One region of the Clostridium sp. X genome, then DNA from elsewhere that is predicted to be linked to it. Evidence: riboswitches for the same ligand, from Rfam matches in the RefSeq annotation. Region 1 holds a riboswitch; the other holds the start of a gene.
What was found. Region 1 has a riboswitch for cyclic di-AMP ahead of dapB (4-hydroxy-tetrahydrodipicolinate reductase). Riboswitches for the same ligand answer to the same signal wherever they lie in the genome.
Positions count from the first base shown of each region.

Region 2: linked by a shared signal. The riboswitch ahead of ACX0KU_RS00290 (hypothetical protein) and the one ahead of dapB (4-hydroxy-tetrahydrodipicolinate reductase) in region 1 are both predicted to bind cyclic di-AMP.

Region 1 covers NZ_CM146912.1:668,852-676,567, reverse strand. The annotation lists gene ACX0KU_RS03320 (metallophosphoesterase) at 1-490, shown strand, start outside; gene ACX0KU_RS03315 (hypothetical protein) at 880-1,071, shown strand; partial or broken gene recA (recombinase RecA) at 1,074-2,106, shown strand; gene dapB (4-hydroxy-tetrahydrodipicolinate reductase) at 2,218-3,039, opposite strand; cyclic di-AMP (ydaO/yuaA leader) riboswitch at 3,044-3,175, opposite strand; gene ACX0KU_RS03300 (VanZ family protein) at 3,478-3,948, shown strand; gene ACX0KU_RS03295 (spore coat protein) at 3,993-4,298, opposite strand; gene ACX0KU_RS03290 (spore coat protein) at 4,324-4,551, opposite strand; gene ACX0KU_RS03285 (zinc-dependent alcohol dehydrogenase) at 4,589-5,725, opposite strand; gene ACX0KU_RS03280 (spore coat protein) at 5,790-6,152, opposite strand; gene ACX0KU_RS03275 (spore coat protein) at 6,209-6,418, opposite strand; gene ACX0KU_RS03270 (methyl-accepting chemotaxis protein) at 6,807-7,716, shown strand, end outside.
Region 2 covers NZ_CM146912.1:50,441-58,156, reverse strand. The annotation lists gene ACX0KU_RS00325 (RnfABCDGE type electron transport complex subunit D) at 1-135, shown strand, start outside; gene ACX0KU_RS00320 (RnfABCDGE type electron transport complex subunit G) at 136-759, shown strand; gene ACX0KU_RS00315 (RnfABCDGE type electron transport complex subunit E) at 759-1,361, shown strand; gene ACX0KU_RS00310 (electron transport complex protein RnfA) at 1,388-1,963, shown strand; gene ACX0KU_RS00305 (RnfABCDGE type electron transport complex subunit B) at 1,977-2,804, shown strand; gene ACX0KU_RS00300 (hypothetical protein) at 3,034-3,348, shown strand; gene ACX0KU_RS00295 (putative bifunctional diguanylate cyclase/phosphodiesterase) at 3,417-5,249, shown strand; gene ACX0KU_RS00290 (hypothetical protein) at 5,293-5,934, opposite strand; cyclic di-AMP (ydaO/yuaA leader) riboswitch at 5,938-6,067, opposite strand; gene ACX0KU_RS00285 (urease accessory protein UreH domain-containing protein) at 6,138-7,716, opposite strand, start outside.

The DNA.
Region 1 (7,716 bases):
TGATAACTTAAAGAAAGAATTAATAAGATTAAATGTGGAAATCATTGATAATTCATATGTAGTATTAAATAAAAGTGGAGATAACATTGGACTAATGGGAATAGCTGATCCTGCAATACAGCAAGGGGAAAGTGACTATCTTTGGGATGATAGTAGTGAATACGTTAGAAGTAGCATCAAAGAACTAATTAAAGATATAGATACACATTTTAATATTTTATTATCACACAGACCGGAAAAGTTTAGTGTATATAAGGAGACGAGTATGGATTTAGTCTTTAGTGGTCATGCTCATGGAGGGCAAGTAAGAATTCCCTTTATTGGTGGAGTAGTTGCACCAAATCAAGGATTTTTTCCAAAGTATACAGAGGGAATACACAATGAAGGGGTAACATCAATGGTTGTCAGTAGAGGGCTAGGAAATAGTATTATTCCTTTAAGAGTTTTGAATACTCCAGAGTTAGTAGTGGTTAACTTGAAAAGAATATAGAGAGTGTAGCTACTATTTATAGAAAGTAAAAATTGTAACAAAAATTTTACTTACATCACTCTATTTTTATGTGCTAAAATACTAAAAGTACGAGTGATGTTTTTTTATTTATGGGGAAGGCAGTAGTTCCTATAGCAATAGATAAAGAGTGAAATTTTTTTAAATGAGAATATAAAAACGTTTACTCAAAAGTGATACGAATATTAAATTTTATTAACTCTAAGTGGGAGTAGAAAATGAATATATTAAATGAAAAAGTGGAGCATGTTAAATTTGGGTCTGGAATTATTACACAAGCAAATAGCAATAGAATATGGATATAATTTCAGTGGGAAACGACAGTAAGAGTATTTGTATATCCTGAAGTATTTAAAAAATTTATAAAGATATTGAATCCAGAGGTTGATAAAATCATAGAAGAAGAATTACGTATATATCAAGAGCAAATAGAACTAGAGATAGAGAGTAAGTTGAAAGAACGTGAAGAAGCAGAATTAGAAAGGAAAATAGCACAGTTAGATGCTAAAAAGAAAAAAGCTTCACCAAAAACAACATCAAGAAGGGATGTTAGGTCTAAATAAATATAAATAATGATAAAATTAAGGCAATAGAAGTAGTTATGAGTCAGATAGAAAAACAATTCGGAAAAGGTTCTATTATGAAACTTGGAGAAAGCGCAACAATGGATATAGAGGCTATACCAACAGGATGTCTAGCTCTAGACATAGCATTAGGGGTAGGTGGTGTGCCTATGGGCAGAGTAATAGAAATATATGGTCCTGAGTCTTTAGGTAAGACTACTGTTACACTACATATATTAGCAGAGGCACAAAAAAAAGGGTGGTATAGCAGCTTTTGTTGATGCAGAGCATGCCTTAGATCCAGCTTATGCTAGGAAGTTAGGAGTCAATATTGAGGACTTAATAGTTAGTCAACCAGATACTGGAGAACAAGCTTTAGAAATAGTAGAGGCCCTTGTAAGATCAAATGCTGTAGATGTAATTGTTGTGGATTCCGTAGCAGCACTTGTACCAAGAGCTGAAATAGAAGGAGAGATGGGGGATTCCCATATGGGGCTTCAGGCAAGGCTTATGTCTCAGGCATTAAGAAAACTTACTGCAGCAATTAATAAGTCAAAATGTATTGTTATATTTATAAATCAATTAAGAGAAAAAATAGGAATTATGTTTGGTAATCCAGAAACTACAACAGGTGGCCGAGCTCTGAAATTTTATTCATCAGTAAGGCTAGATATAAGAAAAATTGATACTATAAAAAATGGTGATGAATTTCTAGGAAGCAGAACTAGGGTAAAAGTAACAAAAAATAAGGTTGCTCCTCCTTTTAAGCAAGCTGAATTCGATATAATTTATAATCAAGGTATTTCAAGGGAAGGTAACCTTATAGATATAGCTGTTAATGAGGAAATAGTTGAAAAAAGTGGATCATGGTTTTCATATAAGGATATAAGACTAGGTCAGGGAAGAGAAAATTCTAAGATATACTTAAAAGATAATCCTGATTTAGCCAATCAGATAGAAAATTTAATAAGAGAAAAATATAATCTTCCATTAATAAAACATGCAGTTAGCGACAAAGGTAAGGATGAAGTGTAATTTATTATACTAAAGAACCCCCTATAGAGTAGCCCTTTTCTAAGGTGTACTCTATAGGGGATTACATTTATAGCTAATGATTTTGGACCTTTAATACATTTTTATTATATACTAGATTTCTATAACAAAGTCTTCTGAGTTATCTATATAATCAGATAGAACTTTTTCAAGGTTTAGAACATTTTTCATTTCATAATAACCAGACTTTTTATAAATGAAGTTAACTGCCTTTACTGCTCCAAGTGCGAAGGCTTTTCTTGAAAAGGATTCGTGTGAAATTTCGATTTTATCCTCTTCACCAACTATTAGAACTTCATGTTTACCAATAACGCCACCAACTCTGAAGGCGCTTATAGGTATTTCTTTTGAATTAGCAGTAGCATTTTTTAAAGACTTTTTAATCTCACCAGCTAGCTTTAATGCAGTTCCAGAAGGCGAGTCTTTTTTATGTTTATGGTGTGTTTCAATAATTTGAAAATCATAATTATTTAATATGCCAGAAGCAATATTGGCAAGAAGCATCATAACATTCACACCTACAGTAATATTGGGAGCAAATATAATACCGTTATGATATTTCCGTGGAAGAGCTTGAAGAGTTTTAATATTATCATCACTAAAGCCTGTAGTACCAATGAGCATATTAATTTTCATTTTAGCAAATATCTCAGCACTCTTCATAGTTGACTCAAAATTTGAGAAATCAATAACAACATCGGGTTTTAATTTGAAAATTACTTTTTCAAGTTCGGCTATAGAGTAGATTTCTATGCCTAAGTTATTTCTACCTAGAAGAGTTCCAAGGTCCATACCTATTTTGTTACTATTAGGACTACAAATTGCACCTACAAGTTTAATATTATCTTGTTCAAGCAAGACGTTGGCTATTTGTTGCCCCGTTCTTCCAATTCCAAGTAAGCATACCTTAATCATAAATATATCCTCCTTTTAGATGCTTGCGAGGTTAGCTGACGGATTCGGATGAAAGGAACTACCCTACCTAATATAATTAAGATTCACCCCGTTTAACTTGGTTCCCCCGCTCTATAAGATTCAGCATTTTAATTTTAATTTACAAACATCAGGTAACAACTTAATTATAATGTATAAGTTGTTTAAAGACAAGAAAAATACCAAGAATTTACTTAATGAAATAGTTGGAAAATCTTATTTGACATCCATATTGTTTTAATTATATTTTTATCGGTAAAAGGATACATAAATGTGATAAACTTAAATTATCTATATTATTATAATGAAGAAACCAAAATAATGTGTACAGATTATTATAGTAGGTACATTCAAATAATATGCATAGGTTAACAAAGAGAGAATTCCTGTTTGTGAAAATTAGACGGTGAGGAATAAGATATGGAGAAAAATAAGAAATACTTTAAATGGATATTAGTAATAGCTTGGATGATAATTATATTTTTATTTTCAAATGAACCTGCAGTAGCATCAGATAAGAATAGTAGGTTTGCAATAGATATATTAGATTCTTTAGGTATAGATTTTAATAGTGCTTTTGGAGAGTTAGCTAATTTTATACTTAGAAAGACAGCTCATTTTATGGAATATTTTATACTATATCTATTAGTCTTCAATGCTTTAAAAAAGAATTTTTCTTTAAAGAAGGGTCTAATAATTTCTTTGATAATAACATTTTTATATGCCTGTTCTGATGAAGTGCATCAGCTTTTTGTTTTAGGAAGAGAAGGCAGGTTTACGGACGTTTTAATTGATACATTAGGTGGGACTTTTGCATTGATTTTAATAACTAGTTACAATAGTTTTAAAGAAAAAGACAATAAAAAAGTTAAGGTGAATTCTTATAAGTAGATGCCTTAACTCTTTTTTTATATTTAACTGGCGTATAAAGAATTTTATATAAAACTTTTAGAAAGCTTTAAAGCTGCATCAGTTACTTTCATATCCACCTTAAATTGTTCATGTAGGTCGTAGGCATTATAGTAACCCTTTCTCTCCATGTAAGTTGCTATTGCTTCATGAGTAGCAATAGCATCATTTAATTGTTTTCTAAGAATTGCTCTCACTTGGGGAGAAGTTGTTTCAGTTAGTGCAATTGAATAGTTTCGTACAGCACTTTTAGCAGACACTAAAAAATCAGTAGCAATAACTTGATCACTAAGCTTATCCATGCCAGTAAGGCTCTCTATTAATGAGTTCATAAGGACACCTTCTTTCTATATTAATTTAAGATGTTATAAGTTCAGGAAGAGAAACACTTGATTGCTCTAGGAGCTCTCTTAATTCCTTTATATGTTGCTCAGTTGTAATAACTTCATGCTTTAAAATTGATTCTAAGTCACTATCAGAAAGTAAAGGTGACATAGTAACTGACTTTGTTAAGCAAAGATTTTTAAAGGTTAATAATTCTTGAATTTGAAGGGTTTCAGCGGGAGTAATACATTGATCTTTCATTATCGTTAACCTCCTTAGTTAAATTTTAAAGGTTTCTTTATGGTTTAAGAACAACCTTAATACAATTTTCAGTTTTTGTGTCAAAAACATTATATCCATGTGGAGCCTGATCAAGTGAAAGTCTGTGAGTAATAATATCACTTGGATCAACTTTTCCTTCAGCAAGCAAATTGTATAATATTGGCATATAAGGAATTACAGGTGCCTGGCCTGTTCTTATATTAATATTTCTGTTTATTATATCTCCAAAAGGAAATGCGTTATACCTGCCACCATAAACTCCCGTTACTTGTATCATACCGCCTTTTCGAACTGCCTGAGTAGCCATAACGAAACCACTTAGTGCTCCACTTTGAAGTTTTAGGCCAGAACCTAAAAATTCCATAGGGGTCATTTTTCCGTCCATTCCAACACAGTCTATAACAACATCTGCACCGCCATGAGTGATTTCTCTTAAATATTCTCCAGTATTTTTATGTTGCTCAAAATTAACTGTTTCAACTTTATTATATTTTTTAGCATGTTCTAATCGGTAATCTATATAATCAACTGCAATTACCCTTTCTGCACCATGAAGCCAAGCAAATTTTTGTGCGAGGAGTCCAACAGGTCCGCAACCTAGTACGATAACAGTATTACCTTTTTTTACACCAGCATTTTCTACGCTCCAATAGGCAGTAGCCATAGCATCTGACATTAATAATAATTTTTCATCCTCTACTTCACAATTGTCAGGAATACGAAAAGGAGTAAAGTTAGCATATGGAACTCTCATATACTCAGCTTGGCCTCCAGGATACCCGCCAAAGGTTTCTGAATATCCAAAAAAACCACCATTTTCACCATGGGGATTTGAGTTATCACACATGCACGTTAAATCATGTTTGCAATAAAAGCATTCTCCGCAGCTTACATTGAAAGGTATAATTACTCTATCTCCCTTTTTGAGTTTTGTAACCGCAGGCCCCACTTCTTCAGCAATCCCCATAGGCTCATGACCTATAATATAGTCTTGAGGAAGATTGGGAACCATATCATGAATAAGATGTAGATCTGATCCGCATATTGCTGTACTAGTTATCTTTACGATGATATCATCAGGTTTATGAATTGTAGGTGATGGAACTTCTTTAACCTTCACGTTCTTTATGCCTTGAAATGTGACCGCCTTCATTATATGTTACCTCCTGTATTTCTAATAATCTTTAAAATTAGTACTAATTCTTATCCTTATTTAATTACTTTTCTGGGGTTGCAAAAGTTCCAAGTCTACTGGTATCTCCGGGGAATAGACTTAAACTAGAGATTTGAACAGCTGTTTGTGATGATTCTATATCCATTTGAAATTGTTTATTTAAGTCAATAGGGTGAAGCCATCCCTTAGCTATCATGAGATTAGAAAGTTCCTCATGCATGTCAAGTACAGTATTTAATTGATTTTGTAAAATAGTCCTTACTTCTGGAGTTGCAGCTTCAGTTAGTGCAATAGCACAATTTCTTACTCCACTTTTAACATTTAATAAAAATCCAAGAGACATAGTTCCATCAACAAGTTTAGGCATTCCCTCTGCATTTCTTACTTCTAAATAATCATTAATCATAGTGTTACCTCCTAGAAGCACTTTTCGTAGGCTTAAGATTATTAATTATTAAGCCGTTATTTTATTGGTAAAGTCTTTGATAATAGATTTTGCAAGTTATTTATAGCGATAATAGATTGTTGAACATCTTTTTCAAGTAATGCTTTAAGGTCTTGATCGAAGACTACACCTTCCATCATTTTAGATGTGGTCATAGAAACAGTTTTTAAGTTTAACATCTCGTGAATTTGCATTGTTTCATGTAATGCTAAATTTTGTGGTTTCATAGGGTCACCTCCTATTTTTTCTAACGTATGTATTCTTCCAATTCAAATCTATCGTTATACAATAAACAAAGATATTAAATATGTATTAAATTTTTGTATTAAAAAGATCAAAAAAAGAGGTTGTTTTTTCAATATATCTCTTGATAATATAGTGTATTCTCTAGCTGATAGGTCAGTTTTAATGTGAATTGCTGATATAGTGCAAAAAATATCAATATAGATATAAAAAAATCGTAGTTTATTGCATTGTAAAAAAGATTAGTGTAATATGGTATATAATAGAATTTATACATGAAAATAGATAAATCATGTAAAAAACTTTTAATATATAGTCTTTTAAGTAGAGCATAAAAATATAAATTTAAATAACTAGAGTGGGGTATTAACAATGAAAAGTATTAAATCAAAACTTATTATTTATTTTTCTATCTTAATTTTAGTATCATCTATTGCTTTAGGAGGGATTTCCTTAGAAAGGTCTAGTAAAATCCTTACTGCAGAAGCAGAAAAATCTCTTGCTTCTCTAGCTGTTGAAGCATCAAAATTAGCTGCAAGTCGAATCGAAACACAAGAAAAAACCTTACAAATGATAGCAAGTAGAATAGATATCCAAGGTATGGATTGGAAAGTGCAACAACCTATATTACAAAGACAATTAAAAGCAACGAACTTTCTTGACCTTGCAGTAGTAAAATTAGACGGTACTGCCTATTACTCGAATGGGACAACCGCTAAACTAGGAGATAGAGAGTACATAAAAAAAGCATTAAAAGGGGAGACTAATGTATCAGATTTATTAATTAGCAAAGTAACAAAGGAACTTGTTTTAATGTATGTTACTCCTATTGAACGAGATGGTAAAGTGGTTGGAGCTTTAGTAGGGCGTAGAGATGGAATGGCTTTAAGCAATGTTGTAGATAATACTGGCTTTGGTACTGAGGGATACGGCTATATGATTAACACTAGTGGAATAGTTGTTGGACATCCAGATAGAAATAAGGTATTAAATGGATTTAATCCAATAGAGGAATCAAAGAAAGATGAAAGCTTAAAATCCTTAGCTACATTATTTGAAAAGATATTAGCAGAAAAAACTGGAGTCAATACTTATTCTTTTAACGACAATGATTTAGATGCAGCATATGCACCGATTGAAGGTACTGAATGGATATTTGTTATTACTGCTAATAAAAAAGAAGTATTAGCTGCTCTGCCTGCATTACAGAAAGCTATTATATTAGTTCTGGTTATAACTTTAGTAGTAAGTATTGTTATTGCATATATAATTGGTAATTCAA
Region 2 (7,716 bases), 620 kb from region 1:
TTAACATCAGTTATACGTCAATTTGGCGGATATCCAGAAGGAGTATCTTACTCAATATTAATAATGAACTTAATGGTACCACTAATAGATAAGTACGTAAAAGTAAGAGTATTTGGAACTGGGGAGGTGAAGTAGATGGAAAACCAAACTAGCAACAAGGAGATTATAAGTTTAGGTTTAAGACTATTAATTATCACAGCTATAGCAGGATTAATTTTAGGATGGGCTTATAAAATCACTTTAGAGCCAATAAAGCAACAAAATATAAAGGCTAATAATGAAGCTATGAAAGAAGTTTTACCATCAGCAGAAGGCTTCCAAAAGGTAGGAGATGTAACTCCTGAAGCAGGAGAAACATTAGAACTTCAATTAGCAGCAGAGGGAAAAGTAACAGAAGTTTATGTAGCACAAAAAGGTAGTGATGCTGTAGGGTATGCTGTAAAAGTAGCACCTAAGGGTTATGCAGGATTAATTGAGATGATGGTTGGAATTTCAAATGAAGGCAAAGTAGAAGGAATAAAAATACTGAACCATTCAGAAACTCCAGGTCTTGGAGCAAATGCACCAAATCCAGAGTTCTCAGGACAATATACAGGAAAGTCAATTGACAAACCTATTACAGTAGTAAAAGCTCCTCCATCAGGGGGAAATGAAGTTCAAGCGTTAACAGGAGCAACAATTACATCAAAGGCAGTAACTGCTGGTGTAAATGATGCAGTAGACTTCTTTAATAGTGAATTAAAAGGAGGTCAAAAATAATGAGTGTTTTAATGGAAAGATTAAAAAATGGTATAGTTAATGAAAATGTTATATTTGTACAAGTTCTTGCTATGTGTCCTACACTTGCAGTAACTTCAAGTGCTATAAATGGTATAGGAATGGGACTTGCTTCAACTGTTGTTCTTATAGGTGCAAACCTAGTTATATCATTGCTTAGAAATATTATACCAGACAAGGTTCGTATACCAGCGTTTATAGTTGTTATTGCTGGCTTCGTTACACTGCTACAATTCTTGCTTGCAGGATTCGTACCAGCGTTAAATGCTTCACTTGGTATATTCATACCACTTATAGTTGTTAACTGTGTTATCTTAGGACGTGCAGAATCATACGCTTCAAAAAATACACCTGTACCTTCTATTTTTGACGGATTAGGACAAGGACTTGGATTTACTTTATCTTTAGCAGTTATCGGTATGGTAAGAGAATTATTAGGAACAGGCAAAATGTTTGGTGCACAAATCATGCCTGCAGTAGTTGAACCAGCACTAATATTCGTCCTTGCACCTGGAGCATTCATTACTCTTGGAGTAATGATGGCTATATTAAATCAAAGTAAACTTAAAAAGGCTTCAAAATAGAAGAAGGAAAGAAGGGTGAATAGATAATGAGAATATTTACATTGATAATCTCTGCTTTGTTTGTAAGTAATATGGTATTGTCTAGATTCCTTGGTATATGTGCTTTCCTTGGAGTTTCTAAAAAAATAGAAACTGCTAAAGGAATGGGTGCAGCAGTTACATTCGTTATGGGACTTGCATCACTTATATCATTTATAGTATATAAATTTATACTTGTACCATTAGATATCACTTACATGTATACAATAGCATTTATTTTAGTTATTGCAGCACTAGTTCAATTTGTTGAGATGGTTCTTAAGAAAACAATGCCTGAACTGTATAAGGCGCTAGGAATTTTCTTACCTCTTATCACAACAAACTGTGCTATATTAGGTGCGGTTATCATCAACATGAATGAAAAGTTAAATTTAATTGAATCATTAGTATTTGGTATTGCTTCAGGACTTGGTTGGATGCTTGCAATTGTTATACTTGCAGGTTTAAGAGAAAGAATGGAAGCAAATGATAAAATGCCAGAGGCTGTAAAGGGATTACCTGCGTCATTGATCACTTCTGGATTAATGGCTATAGCGTTCCTTGGCTTCTCAGGCCTAGTATAAGGAGGGAATTAAAATGACTCAAATATTATATCCTGTACTTAGTTTAGGCGGACTTGGACTTCTATTTGGTCTAGTTTTAGGTTATGCATCAAAAAAATTCGCAGTACCAGTGGATCCAAAAGTACCTCTAGTTAAAGAGTGTCTTCCAGGAGCAAACTGTGGTGGTTGTGGATTTGCAGGATGCGATGCTTATGCTGAAGCAGTAGTAAGTGGAGTTGCAGCTCCAAACTGTTGTCCTATAGGGGGAGCAGCTTGTGCAGAGAAAATAGGTGAAATTTTAGGAGTAACTGTAGATACTGCAGAGCCTAAGGTTGCTTATGTAAAATGTCAAGGTAGTTGTAATGTAGCTAAAGATAAGTATGAATATTATGGATTAGTAGATTGTCAACAAGCTATGAACGTTCCAGGTGCTGGATCTAAAGCTTGTGGATATGGATGTTTAGGATATGGAAGCTGTGTTAAGGCTTGTAAATTTGATGCTATTGATATAGTAGACGGAATTGCAAAAGTAAATCCAGACAAGTGTGTAGCTTGTGGAGCTTGCGTAACGTCATGTCCAAAAACTATTATAGAAATGGCTCCTAAGAAGCAAAAAGTATTTGTAGCATGTAATTCAAAAGCTAAAGGTGTTGAAGTTAAGGGTGATTGCTCAGTTGGATGTATTGCATGTACACTATGTGTTAAAGCATGTCCAAAAGAAGCTATTACAATGGTTAATAACCTTTCAGTAATAGATTACAGCAAGTGTGTACAGTGTGGACTTTGTGAGAAGAAGTGTCCAACAAAAGCTATACTAAATTTCCGTCAACCAGTAGCTCCAAAGGTTGCTGTTGAACAATAATTAGTAAAGTAAAATTTATTATAAAAAAGATAGTGTAATTCATTCTGAATTACACTATCTTTTTTTATAATAAGTTAATTATATTAAGTATATAATTACAAAAAAACATATATTTTTACAACATATAAATTGTAGTTTTCAATTGAATTTGATATAATTTTAGCATAATGCGTTTATTTGGCTAAATGTGGACGTTAAGGTATTTAAATTTAATTTGGGGGATAAATTCATGATTAATTTACTTAATATGGAATACCGTAGTCTGCCTAGGAAAATTACCATAATTATAATGCTAATTATATTATCAATTGGAGGAAATTTATTTGATATTCCATTATTTTTGGGACTTGGTTTTCAATTGGGAAGTATACCTATACTTATAATCTTATATACATATGGTTTAAAGTATGGAGTTATAGCAGCTATCATATCTAATATATATAAAGTTATTCTACTAGGTCATCCTTTTAGATTAGCAGTTTATGTATTAGAAACAATATTTATTGGATTATTTCTTAAAAGAAAAAAAGAAATATTATTTTAATTGATTGCTTATACTGGGTAGGGCTTGGAATACCATTTATATATATTTCTCATACTAGTATATTAAATATGACAATAACTGAAGCTGTATTTAATATGTTAAGATACTCTGTTAACGGCATATTTAATGCCTTTTGCGCTAGCTTAATAATATTCTATATATCTACAAGACGATGGTACGCAGGACTTAATAAAGAAAAAACAATTTTAGCAAATGAAATATTTTTTAATCTTGTAGTAGGAGCTGTTTTAGCTTCAAATTTATTTATTAGCATATCACATAGTAAAAAAGAATTAATATGGTACAGTGAAAATATTCAACTATACTATATAAGAAGTCTTAGTATAACATTAGTCTCTATTATATTAGCCTCATTTATTTCAATACTATTAAGAAAGTTCTTAATTGTACCTATAGAGCATTTAGCTGAGGTAACTAACCAGTTACCCTCAAAAATATTTGACAAAGAGACTATAAAATGGCCTAGGAGCTTTATTAGAGAGGTAGATTCTGTAATAAATAATTTTAAAAATACTTCAAATATCCTAAATGATAACTTTATCAAAGTTCAGAAAGCAAATAGGGAACTAGAGTATCTTGCTAATCATGACCCACTAACAAAGCTGACAAATAGATTTGTCTTTAATAAAAAACTGGATAAGTCTATAGAATATGCAAATAGAAACGATAAAAAGTTAGCTGTCATGTTTTTGGACTTAGATAGGTTTAAACTTATAAATGATACTTTTGGACATAAAGCAGGAGATCAACTTTTAATTGAAATATCTAGACGATTAATTACGATTATCGGAGATGAAGATGTAGTATGTCGTATGAGTGGAGATGAGTTCACCTTTTTAATATCAAATATAGAGAGTGAAAAAGACGCTGCTAAAATAGCAGATGATATATTGAATATACTTCAGGAAAGATATGTATTAGAGGAACAAGAAATTAATATAAGTGCAAGCATGGGAATTTCATTTTATCCTCAAGACGGAAACAAAACAGAGATTCTTCTTAAAAAAGCAGATATTGCAATGTATCGTGCTAAAGATAATGGCAAATGTAATTATAAATTCTATAATGATGATATGGATAGTCAGGGAATACAAAGATTTAAAATGGAAAACCATCTTCGTAAAGCATTAGAAAAGGAAGAATTGACATTATACTATCAACCGAGAGTAGACTCAAAGAGTGAGGGTATAAAGGCTGTTGAGGCACTAATTAGATGGAATAGTCCAGAGTTTGGGATGGTATCACCAGTTCAGTTCATTCCTATAGCTGAGGAAACTGGATTAATAATACCAATAGGGGAATGGGTCTTAAGAACTGCATGTAAACAGAATAAGTTGTGGCAAGAAGCAGGATATAAACCTCTCAGAGTTTCTGTTAATTTATCGGCACTTCAGTTTGCTCAATCAAACTTATTAGATAAAATAGGAGAAATTTTGGAGGAAGCAAAGTTAGATCCATATTGGTTAGAACTTGAAATTACTGAGAGTATCGTAATAAAAGATATTCAGTTTACAATTGATACTCTTGAAAGATTGAAAGAAATGGGAGTAAAAGTATCTTTAGATGATTTTGGAACAGGTTTTTCTTCTCTTAATTATTTGAAAAACTTTAAGATTGATACTTTGAAAATTGACTCTTCCTTTGTTAGAGATATTAACGGTGATAACAAAAACACTGCTATTGTTAATGCTATAATCAGTCTTGGAACAAATTTAGATTTAAATGTAACAGCTGAAGGAGTAGAAACGATAACTCAGCTTGATTTCTTAAAACTTAATGGATGTCATGAAATACAAGGTTACTTATATAGTAAGCCTGTTCCGCCAAAGGAATTTGAGAGATTAATAGAAGAAAGAAAGTTATTTATCGGAGAAAATTAAAGAATAGGATTAAATCCATTGTGGATTTAATCCTATTCTTTAATTATTTATTTGCGGAATGAATTGCTGTCTGATGTTCAGGATCCTTTTTTCCGTCTTTGTGTCTTGTGCTATTTAAAAAGTGAATATCAAAATGGCCATCCATACCATTATCTTTAATAACATCAAGGTTCTCGCCTCTACCATAACCAACCGAACGGTTACTTATAACCTTAAAAGCAGGTGCAGAATCAATTCCTGCATGGGGCATTGCACTCATAGAAGCGGCAAGTTTTCTTCCATCAATCTCAACAATTACTGGACGTCTTTCCCAAGAAAAACCTCCCCAGATATTTTTAATTATCTGAGTATCTTCTAAAGTTAATGCTTCTGCATCAGCGTGATTGCTGCCCATTGTCCTTTTTACTTTAAAGCTTTTCTGTGTAGATACATCAGTAACTTCTGCTATCGAATTTCTCTTAAATACGTATCTAGCCTCTTTCCACCAATCTAAGGTTTCAATCTCAGATGAATATGTATTTTCTTCTGATGGAGAGTCATCCTCAGAAGATTTATCAATAGCAATTGTACTGTAAGCTACATTCACAGCTTTAATATCTTCTTTACGTTCATGTTTCCACAAAAGCATTCCCATAAAAAAGAATACTAAAAAAAGTATAGAGTAATTAATATTATGTTTTTTCATTAAAATACCTCTCTAAATGCCTACGAAGTTAGTTGACGGGTTCGGAAAGAGAGATTCCCTACCTTTATTGGATTCACCCCATTTTTATAAAGAAGTCCTCCGTTGTTTCCCAAGCATTAGGCAAATTTTAAGGGGTTTTCACAATTTTATATTATATAAGAACAATTTCAAAAATAATAGTGGTAATATTTATGATAAAATACTTAATTTAAGTATTTTATTTTTATTTCTTCTAAGTTAACAGTATTTAAATCATCAACTACCTCAATTATACCTAAAATTCGTTCATTTTTAATTACTCCATAGACATTATTTGACGTAGTATCTATATTAACTTTAACTATGCCTTTTTTACCCTCAAAGGTATCAAGGGTTTTGCCAGTATTTCCATCAATTACTTCATAGGTTCCTTCAGGGATATCAAAAGAAGTTAAATCTAAATTAATAGTAGCTTTTATTCCTTTATTAACCACCATTATAAGAGGGTCAAACTCAAAGCCAATTCCTGTTATTATAGCTTCTTGAGATGATGAAGTAATAGTAGCTTTTTTTACTAATCTTTCTGTAGGAGCAGTACTTATATCATCACCATATATACTTTCAGTTTCTTCAAGAGGAACACTACAACAAGAAGGTTGACTTGGAGCTGGCAGAGATGAATCAGATTTTGAAGCATCTACTACACTAATATCATCTACTACTCGTATAACTCCACGAATCATCCCCATCCAGCAACTAAAGTTAATATCTCCACTCTCAGTTGGAGTAAATTCCTCTATTATATTTTCACCTTTGTCTATTTTAGCTTCAATTCCTAAGGAAGGAACTACGATGGCATTGTTACAAGAAGTAATTTCTTCACCATTAATAATCCAGTTCACTGGAATTCCCTTTTGCACATATAGTACATTAGATACGTATCCTCTATAATTAGCAGACATAGTTAGGGTTTGTTTACCATCTTTAATAATAGCTTTAGTACTATCAACTGTTCCACCTGAGGGAGAGCTAGAAGTTCCAAGTGAGTTTAGGCTAGGTACATTTATACCAGCAAGGGCAAGACCTCTATTTCCCATAATTATACCTAAAACAATTACTAAAATACCGCTGAATTTTAAAAGTTTTTTTGTATATCCTTTACTTAGTAAGCCAGAGATAGCCCCAAAAGTTAACATTAGAGGAACTGTTCCTAAAGCGAATATAAACATAGATAAAGCACCTTTTGTAGCACTACCAGTACTAAGAGCATATAGTTGCATAGTTTGTAGAGGTCCACAAGGCATAAATCCATTTAAGATACCAACTAAAAAAGGTGAAGCTGTTTTTCTTTTAAGTGAGCAACTTGACCAAGGTAGTCTGATGTTTATTTTTCTGAATAAAGAAAAACCAGCCATATTAGCTCCCATAATTATCATGAATACAGCAGCAAATATTTGAAGTCCAGCTTTAAGACTTAAAGAGAGTGAAAATACAGAACCTATAGCACCTACTATGCCACCTAAAATAGTATAGGATACTATTCTTCCACCGTTATATAAGATAGATGGTAGTATAGATTGAAACTTACTCTTCAAAGCATCTTCTTTAGATATGCTTTGTGAGAGCATAATTCCACCACACATGCCAATGCAGTGTATAGAAGTAAGCATACCTACTAGAAATAATACAACATATGAAGCGTTGGTTAATTTGTCACTCATATCAAATCCAACTGAGTATTTTCCTAAAAGTAAGATTGCAAGTCCTATAATTACTATCCCTAAAACTTTACCATCTTTACTA